Regions from separate parts of the Priestia sp. ABM2_011 genome, predicted to be linked through region 3. Evidence: riboswitches for the same ligand, from Rfam matches in the RefSeq annotation. Region 3 holds a riboswitch; each other region holds the start of a gene.

Region 1 (3,281 bases), 1.0 Mb from region 3:
TCAGAAACAGAAACGTTCGGAAATGTCGTACTGGAGTCTCTTGCTTCTGGAACTCCCGTGGTGGCAGCAAATGCAGGAGGAGTTAAACAGATGGTTCAGCACGGGCGAAACGGCTACCTTTGCAAACCTCACTCCTTAGAAGAATTCAGTTCGGCTATTACAGGTTTACTTGATGATTTGCACCAGCGGCTTCACTTTAGCCATGCAGCGAGACACTATGCTCTTACTCAATCATGGGACGCCATTTTTCAGCATTTGCTTTCAGAATATGAAGATGTCGTAGAAAAATCTGCTGAAGGTATTCAATGGGCATAAAAAAATCTCCGTTTTCACGGAGATTTTTTTATTATTTAGCTAAAGCTTGAGTTTTTAATGCTTCAGCTTTGTCTGTGAACTCCCAAGGAAGCTCCACATCTGTACGACCAAAGTGACCGTAAGCTGCTGTTTGCTTATAAATTGGGCGACGTAAATCAAGCATTTTAATGATGCCTGCTGGACGTAGGTCAAAGTTTTTGCGTACTACATCTACTAGTACTTCTTCAGAAACTTTTCCTGTACCGAATGTATCAATTGAAATAGATACTGGCTGTGCAACACCAATTGCATATGCTAGTTGTACTTCACATTTATCAGCAAGATCAGCTGCTACAATGTTTTTCGCAACATAACGAGCTGCATAAGCTGCTGAACGGTCTACTTTTGTTGCGTCCTTACCAGAGAATGCACCGCCGCCGTGACGAGCATATCCGCCGTAAGTATCAACGATAATTTTACGACCAGTTAAACCAGCATCTCCTTGAGGGCCGCCGATTACGAAACGTCCTGTTGGGTTAATGAAATACTTTGTATTTTCATCAATTAACTCATTTGGAACAACTGGATTAATTACATATTCTTTTAAGTTACGTTGAATTTGCTCTAACGTTACTTCTGGGTGATGCTGAGTTGAAATAACAATTGTATCGATGCGAACAGGTTTGTTGTTTTCATCATATTCAACTGTTACTTGTGTTTTACCATCCGGGCGAAGGTAAGGAAGAATTTCTTCTTTACGTACTTCTGTTAGACGGCGAGCAAGTTTATGAGCTAATGAAATTGGAAGAGGCATTAATTCTTTTGTTTCGTTACATGCATAACCAAACATTAACCCTTGGTCTCCAGCTCCGATTGCTTCGATTTCTTCATCGGACATTTGACCTTCACGTGCTTCTAACGCTTGGTCTACACCAGCAGCGATATCAGCTGACTGCTCGTCGATAGATGTTAATACTGCACAAGTTTCAGCATCAAATCCGTATTTTGCACGAGTATAGCCAATTCCTTTAATTGTTTCACGAACTGTTTTAGGAATATCCACGTAAGTAGAAGTTGTAATTTCACCGCTTACTAAAACTAAACCAGTTGTTACGCTTGTTTCACAAGCAACACGAGCATTTGGATCCTTTGCTAGGATAGCATCAAGAATTGAGTCAGAAATTTGGTCACAAATTTTATCGGGATGTCCCTCTGTAACAGATTCTGACGTGAACAGACGACGTTGTGTTGACATCAGTTTTCCTCCTTATAAATACGATACATTGTGATACGGTACTCATTCCCTTATTTTCATTACACGTTAAAAAATATAAAAAAACCTTTCCTTGTATCGAGGAAAGGTATCAAATTCTACATAAGCCTTTCACTCTTATCGATCAAGGTTGTGCCCTTGCATCAGGTTAGCACCTTATCGTCTACACAAAAAAATGACGATGGTTGCTGGGTTTCACAGGGCCTGTCCCTCCACCAGCTCGGGATAAGAGAGTATCCGTTCAAGGACATATAATACATGAAAAAGCGCTTCACTGTCAACAACATTCAAATGGAAATCATCTCTTTATGTTTGAATCTGTTTTAATGTAACATACTCAAATTTAAAAATAGTATACCTTATTAAGAATGATCACGAAGTTTGGTTAACAAGACAGACCAAAAAAAGGCTTTCACTTGAAATAGCTTCACTTTTTTCGCTTCTAGCACATATACATGTGTCTAAAATAGGTATAACGTACATTTTTTTATAATACACAAACATTTTTAGTTAAATAGTATAGAATAATTAAATAAATGTGTTATACTAATTATAAATTTCAAACATTAATGAATAAATAATAGCTAAAAAAGGAAGGTAGTGCACATGAGTACTGTTGATATGTCTATCGAATTAAATGGTTTGCTTCAATTAAAAACAACAAAACACCAATTATCTGTTCCACAACTTGTTGAAAAAATTCTAGCTCGACGCGAAGGAACGCTGACTTCTACAGGTGCTGTGTCAGTCGAAACCGGAAAATATACAGGCCGCTCTCCTTTGGATAAATTTATTGTAAGCGATGCTGTATCTTCAAAAACGGTTGAATGGGGACCCGTCAATCAGCCAATTTCTGCTCAGCGATTCGATGCGCTATACAAAAAAGTCTTAACCCACTTAAAGAAGCAGGATGAACTTTTTGTTTTTAATGGATATGCTGGAGCTGATAAAAAGTATCAGTTACCAATTCAAGTAGTTAATGAATTTGCATGGCACAACCTATTCGCTCAGCAGTTATTCATTCGCCCTTCAGCTGAACAAAAAACAAATGATGATGTGAAGCCGTTTACAATTGTAGCAGCTCCAACGTTCAAAGCTGACCCTGAAACAGACGGGACGAATTCGGAAACCTTCATTATTCTTTCATTAGAGCGACGCATTGTGCTAATTGGAGGAACTGAATACGCTGGTGAAATGAAAAAATCCATTTTCTCAGTGATGAACTTCTTGCTTCCTCAAAACAATATTCTATCCATGCACTGTTCTGCTAACGTAGGAGAAGAAGGTGACGTTGCATTATTCTTTGGTTTATCTGGAACGGGTAAAACAACGCTTTCTGCTGATGCAAACCGTCGTTTAATCGGAGATGACGAGCACGGTTGGTCAAGCTCTGGTGTATTTAATATTGAAGGAGGCTGCTACGCGAAGTGCATTCAGCTTTCCGAAGAAAAAGAACCGCAAATTTTTAATGCAATTCGCTTCGGCGCAGTACTGGAAAATGTAGTGTTGAATCAAAATACGAAAGTAGCAGATTACAATGATAATAGTTTAACAGAGAATACTCGTGCCGCTTATTCAATTGACTCTATTGATAATACGGTATTGCCAAGCGTTGCTGGGCACCCTACAGCTATTGTCTTTTTAACTGCTGATGCCTTCGGCGTCTTACCTCCAATCAGCAAGCTTACAAAAGAACAAGCGATGTACCATTTTC
Region 2 (3,281 bases), 1.1 Mb from region 3:
CAAACTCCTCTTCAATTCCATCTACTGCCAGCGCAAAATGATGAACTTTACCTTCATTAGGTAAGCTTGAGTTATACCCTTGAATTAACTCTACGATTACATTGCCTTCTAAACCTAGAAAAGCTAGCTTCAAAGACGGATCGGTATGTGGTAGTGTTTCGATGAGCTCTAATCCCACCTTTTGTGTATAGAACTCAATAGATTTTTCTATATCCTTTACTTGAACGCCTACATGTTCAAATTTTAAAATTGCCATATGCATCACCCGTATCTATAGTATGTAAAAACTATGAAATATATTAAAGAGAAAGGATATAGAAGTCAAGATAGGGCTGCTTATTAGGAAAGGGCTCTTAAATCATATTTTTGCTGGAGTGAATAGGGTAGAGGCTTCCATCAAGCGCAAACGAAATTTTGCCTGTTTCTTCAGATACAACTAAAATTAATGCATCCGATTTTTCTGACATTCCAATGGCTGCACGGTGACGTGTTCCCAATTTTTTGTTCGTTGAAATAATAGACGAGAGAGGTAAAACATTAGCAGCCGAAATAAGCTGATTATTTCTAATTAGGACAGCTCCGTCATGTAAGGGTGTCCCTGGATAGAACAGTGTCTCAACTAGCGTAGCGCTGACAGGAGCTTGAATAGGCATTCCTTTTTGAATAAGAGGATCAACATTTTGTTCCCGTTCAATGACAATTAAAGCGCCGTGACGTTTCTCAGAGAGGTTATGAATAGCTAGGGACAGAGCAGCGTATTCAAATGTATAAGGCGATAAGTAATGACGCAAGTAATAAGAGGCGGCCGTAGCTTGAACATCTTGAAATAACCTTCTCATCTCCTCAAAATCACATAGGATACAATGATCACTCGTGTCTAAATGTTTAATTAAATTAGAGGCTTCAGTTGAAATCTGCTGTAAATATGTTCGTACATTATTTTTAATTGTATCGTCTAATTGAAAGGGTTGTCTCTCCATCTTATATAGCTCCTATCTGTCAGTCAGTGTTATCTGTAATGTGTGCTAATGTGGGTGAATTATCCGTAAAGCTTATAAATCCGCTATTAATTTTATAGAGAGATTTTGCGTTTTATTTAGCAAGAGAACATCAAAAGTTGGAGAAAAAAGAAAGCGTTTTATAAACTGATATGTTCACATTTGGGTTAAATTTACATATGTTGTTTTAAATAAAAGTATAGATATTTCTGTGAATTTAAAGTATAGTTTTCTTATCGGATATATGATTTTTAATGTTGACAAATATTCTAAATATGCTAAAATTTTTAAAAAATGCTTATCAAGAGTGGTGGAGGGGATGGCCCGCTGAACCCCGGCAACCTGCTTAGCAAGGTGCTAATTCCAGCAAAGTGTGTATCATTTTGAAAGATAAGGTGAAAATTTATTGCCTACCCAGTCTTTCAATACGGAAGACTTTTTATTTTGATATAGCGCAAGCGATAATTTGAGAAGGGAAACCAATGACTGTAAACCCCGACTTAAAACAAATTTTTGAACACGCCGAAGTAAAGTAAGAATTAAATAGTTTCGCTGACTAGACACACTAGAGGCGGTTTTATCCAATTCTAGTGGGTAAAACCGTCTTTTTTTATTGGATAACGCGGATAACTAAGAATTGGAGTGGAGAAAATGGCAGACTTATATACGTACGAAAACTGGAGCGATACATTTCCAGAGTTCGACAGTAAAGATGAAACAAAAGGAGCCCTTTCAGCATTGCAGTGGGCGTATGATACCTACGGAGATTCAATTATTTATGCGTCAAGCTTTGGGATCGAAGGAATCGTGTTAATTGATTTAATTTCAAAAGTGAAAAAAGACGCTGAAATTGTCTTTTTAGATACAGGCGTTCATTTTAAAGAAACATATGAAGTGATTGATGCAATTAAAGAACGCTTCCCTGATTTACGTATTCATATGAAAAAGCCGGATTTAACTCTTGCAGAACAAGCTGAAAAACATGGAGATGAGCTTTGGAAGAGTCAGCCTAACTTATGCTGTCAAATTCGAAAAATCATTCCGCTAAGAGAATCCCTTGCTCCTTATGATGCGTGGATTTCTGGTTTGAGACGCGAGCAGTCTGAGTCTCGTGCCAACACGAATTATTTTAATAAAGATGAGAAATTCAAGAAGGTGAAAGTTTGTCCGTTAATTCATTGGTCATGGAAAGAAATTTGGCGCTATGTGTATAAGCATGATTTGCCGTACAACAAACTTCATGATCAAGGCTACCCAAGTATCGGCTGTGAGCCCTGTACCGCACCTGCCTATAATGTAGACGATTTACGTTCAGGAAGATGGGCAGGTACACAAAAAGTTGAGTGCGGATTACACGAATCTTAAATACGAAAGAGCTGAATAAATGATGCTTTTATATGTTGCCTTTATCATTGCGCTTTTTTTTGCAATGAATATTGGGGCAAGCGGTGCAGCAGCTGCTATGGGCGTTTCATACGGCTCCGGTGCAATTAAAAAGCGAAGAGTGGCCCTGTTCATCTGTGCTGTAGGAATTGTGCTCGGAGCTGTTACCGGAGGCGGTGAGGTGGTAAAAACCATCAGTTCAGGTATCATACCTGAAAAACTGCTGTCAGTAGAATTAGTTATTATCATTCTGGCTGCTGCAACGCTGTCACTCTTTTTCGCGAATTTGATTGGTATCCCTCTATCAACAAGTGAAGTAACAGTTGGCTCAGTTGTTGGAGTAGGAGTAGCTTATCAATCTCTGTATGTAGAAAAACTTTTAATTGTCATGTCTTTTTGGATTATTGTTCCGCTAGTTTCATTTGTCATTGCTTTTTTGATTGGGAAAGTGATAAAACGCAGAGCGCATAAAAAAGAAGCAGAGGGAAAGTGGAAAAGAGTTTTAACGATTTTAGTTATAGCGACGGGATTCTTTGAAGCCTTCTCAGCTGGAATGAATAATGTGGCAAATGCTGTCGGTCCTCTAGTAGGAGCTGGGTTAATGGATGCTACAACGGGTGTCATAGCAGGAGGATTGGCGGTGGCACTCGGAGCTCTTTTACTAGGAGGCCGAGTTATTGAAACAAACGGAAAAAAAATTACTCGCTATTCTGTAGGGGAAGGCTGCATTATTTCAGGTACTGGTGCTTCTCTTGTTACAGCAGCTTCACTGTTTGGTTTGCCAGTACCGCTTACACAGGTCACTACGTCTTCTATTATTGGGATAGGCGCAGCGAAAACGGGATTTACGAAAGAACAGCGCGAAGTGGTCATTCAAATGTTAAAGGTTTGGGTGGTATC
Region 3 (3,281 bases):
TCGTATCGTCTTTAGAGGCTCCCCACATATAGCGGTCTTCTGGAATATGAGCAATTCCTGCCTCTCTTCTTTCACGCACAGATCGCCCTGTAAGATCTTCATCTCCAAGTTTGATACTTCCGGTGTCTGTTTCTACTAATCCAGCAATTGCTTGAAGCAGCTCTGACTGCCCATTTCCTGAAACCCCTGCAATACCGACAATTTCGCCTGCAGAAACGTGAAGAGACACATTTTGCAATACGTTTTTTTGTCCTTTTCCTTTTAAAAAGAGATTTTGTACGCTTAAATGAGAAGTGCTTTGTGATGGCACTCTTGCAGGACGCTCTTTTAATTCTCTCCCTACCATTAGTCTCGCTAAATGGTGAGCATTGGTATCTTCTTTACTTGTGACGCCGGCTACTTTACCATTTCGAAGAACTGTAATTCGGTCCGCTACTTCCATCACTTCTTGCAGCTTATGTGTAATAATAATGATGCTTTTTCCTTGAGAAGCCAAAAACCGGATTGTTTTTAATAGTTCCTTTACTTCATGAGGAGTAAGAACGGCGGTAGGCTCGTCTAAAATAATAATTTCTGCTCCTTGATACAGCACTTTTAAAATTTCAATCTTTTGCTGTTCCCCAATTGAGCAATGCTTTACTTTTTTATGAACATCCACTGAAATTTGATAAGTTTGGGTTAATTGCTGTACATCTGCTTTCGCCTGCTTTCTGTTGAAAAAGAGACCTTTCTTTGGCTCATGCCCCAAGACAATATTTTCAGCCACTGAAAAATGAGGAAAAACCATAAAATGCTGATGCACCATGCCTATTCCGTTTTTAATCGCATCCGCAGGAGATGAAAACGAAACAGGTTTCCCGTGCAGCTGAACACTTCCTGAACTCGGCTTTTCCATTCCGTAAAGCATCCTCATCAACGTTGTTTTACCAGCACCGTTTTCTCCGACCAGCGCGTGAACCTCCCCTTTTTTCAGCGTAAAAGACACGTTATCGTTTGCTAAAAATGAACCGTATTTCTTCGTCAAATTCGTTAACTGCAACAGCTCACTCATTCCATTCATTGCTCCTTTCCCTTTAGGTTTTTTTCAAAAATAAGAAAGAGAAGCCAGCCTTACTCGACTTCTCTTCTCAACTCACTTTGCTAACGGATCTTTTACCACTGTTTTTCCATCAATAATCGAATCTTTAATTTCTTTTAATTGATCAATTACATCTTGTCCTACAAAGTCATTAAGAGGTGTCTTGCTGTCTTGAGTCACATACGTTAACCCAACACCTTTTTCTTTTAAGCCGTATGTCACTACGCCCGATTTAAATTTGTCATTTGCTAGTGCTTCTACCGTTTCATAAGCAGCCGCATCAGATCCTTTTAACTGCGATAAAATGATATGCTCAGGATCTACTTCCGTACGGTCAATATCTTGGCCTGCCGTATAAAAACCTTTTTCTTTTGCTGCTTCAAATACACCCAAGTCGCCTACAGCTGATGCTCCAGCGATAAAATCAGCGCCTTTTGAAGCCTGTAAAATAGCAAGTTCTTTTGCTTTAGCTGGATCAGAGAAGCTTCCAACATAGTTTACTAAAAACTCTGCTTTTGGATTTGTTGATTCTAGTCCTTCTTTAAAGCTTACCGTCCATTTTTTTAATAATGGAATATCATCAGCTGCAACCATTCCTACTTTATTCGTTTTCGTAATCAATCCTGCGGCTGCTCCTAATAAATATGAAGCTTCTTGTTCACGGAATACAACGCTTCTTACATTTGGTAAATCAACCACTGTATCAATAATCGCAAATTGACGCTGCGGATTTTCTTGAGCTACTTTTTTCAACGCATCTTCGGATTCAAAAGAAGATGTAATAATCAAGTCATAATTTTCTGCTACGGCAGCACGCAAATTACTTTCAATGGCTGCTTGATCTGTAGATTCAATTGTCTTTACATCAATGTTATACTTCTTCCCAGCTCGTTTTGCTCCCTCATCCATTTGCTGAAAAAACGGGTTAACCCCAATCTTTTCAGGCAAAACAAGAGCAATTCGCTTCTTTCCTTTCTCTTCACTTCCACTGCTTTTTGTGCTTTTTGACTGACAGCCAGTTACGAGTAGTACAAGCGCAACTGCTAAAATAAGAAATCTCTTCATTTAACTTACTCCCCCTATAATATAAAAAAAGCTCTTCCTTTATATAAAGGAAGAGCTCGTTAACCAAACGTCTCTTCCTCATCTTCAAGAACATACTGTTCTTAAGGATTTGGCACCATTCTGTCATAGACAGCGGTTGCCGGGTTTCACAGGGCCAGTCCCTCCACCTCTCTTGATAAGGAAAACAATAGCTATTTGTTTTATGTAATATAGTCAATATTAATAGTTTTTTAATAATTGTCAATATTATTTTTCTTTTTCATACAAAAAAACTTTAAAAACAGATAGGATTATATGGTTTTAGTCTACTAAAATAGAAGTTAAAGCCTTTACCTCATTTCTTGAATCATTCTATACTTCTTCACAAAGCGCTTATACTGAATTTGTTGACTGTCGAAAGGATTTAGTGGTAGCAAATAAATTCTATTATGCTTCTTCGGTTAATGTGTTATTAATTGAAACCACTTTACCAATAATGTTAGACTTTTCCTTAGCGATATTGTTAAGAGGTGTTAATGTTGAAATTAATGAAAGAATTATCTGGCATAGCCATTGGGCTTATTATCGCTTTAGCCGTTTCAAAAATATTTTTTGATACCCCGACCAACATTGGAATCGTAGTTATTTTTATTACGAGTATGGTCGTAACAGGGGTAGCAAGAGCAAAACTAAGATGAGATAATCTAACAAAAAAACACCACCTTTTATTCGCAAGGTGGTGTTTTCTTTTAATGATTTTAGTATGTAGTAATTCTAAGTGAAGGCCTTTACCCTTCTCCATCAATCATCGTATACTTCCTTGCAAAGCGCTTGTAGTAAATTTGCTCATCCTCTTGCCCATCGTTAAAAACAAGTCGGTTATGATCAATATCTTTCTCTTTTAACACATAGCCTTTTTCATTCATCAGTTGAATATATTCATCTAAATGTCCTTTTTTCACCATATAGTAAAGAGCATCATCTGAATCCGTAGTCTCTGCTACACCTTGACTTCCCACTTCTAATTTGAAAACAGCTTTTGCCGTTTGAATGGGACGGTAGTCTCCAAACACTCTTTCCCAATTTAATAGCAGCAGCGCGCCGAAAATTATGATACATCCTCCAGCCGCTACGGTTAGTAAAAATCGTTTTGACACAC

The links. A riboswitch is a leader RNA that binds a small molecule or an ion and turns the genes downstream of it on or off. The one in region 3 is predicted to bind S-adenosylmethionine.
Region 1: it holds a riboswitch for S-adenosylmethionine, as region 3 does, so the genes downstream of both, metK (methionine adenosyltransferase) here and ACXAE4_RS09015 (BMP family lipoprotein) in region 3, are expected to answer to the same signal.
Region 2: it holds a riboswitch for S-adenosylmethionine, as region 3 does, so the genes downstream of both, ACXAE4_RS03265 (phosphoadenylyl-sulfate reductase) here and ACXAE4_RS09015 (BMP family lipoprotein) in region 3, are expected to answer to the same signal.

What each region holds. Positions count from the first base shown of each region.
Region 1 covers NZ_JBSWUB010000001.1:662,304-665,584, reverse strand. Annotated here, with positions in the region: gene ACXAE4_RS03620 (glycosyltransferase family 4 protein) at 1-315, shown strand, start outside; gene metK (methionine adenosyltransferase) at 347-1,549, opposite strand; SAM riboswitch class I at 1,682-1,799, opposite strand; gene pckA (phosphoenolpyruvate carboxykinase (ATP)) at 2,174-3,281, shown strand, end outside.
Region 2 covers NZ_JBSWUB010000001.1:607,934-611,214, forward strand. Annotated here, with positions in the region: gene ACXAE4_RS03255 (VOC family protein) at 1-256, opposite strand, end outside; gene cdaS (sporulation-specific diadenylate cyclase CdaS) at 354-980, opposite strand; SAM riboswitch class I at 1,294-1,395, shown strand; gene ACXAE4_RS03265 (phosphoadenylyl-sulfate reductase) at 1,650-2,363, shown strand; gene ACXAE4_RS03270 (inorganic phosphate transporter) at 2,383-3,281, shown strand, end outside.
Region 3 covers NZ_JBSWUB010000001.1:1,710,175-1,713,455, reverse strand. Annotated here, with positions in the region: gene ACXAE4_RS09020 (ABC transporter ATP-binding protein) at 1-1,051, opposite strand, end outside; gene ACXAE4_RS09015 (BMP family lipoprotein) at 1,133-2,143, opposite strand; SAM riboswitch class I at 2,219-2,325, opposite strand; gene ACXAE4_RS09010 (hypothetical protein) at 2,659-2,820, shown strand; gene ACXAE4_RS09005 (hypothetical protein) at 2,911-3,279, opposite strand.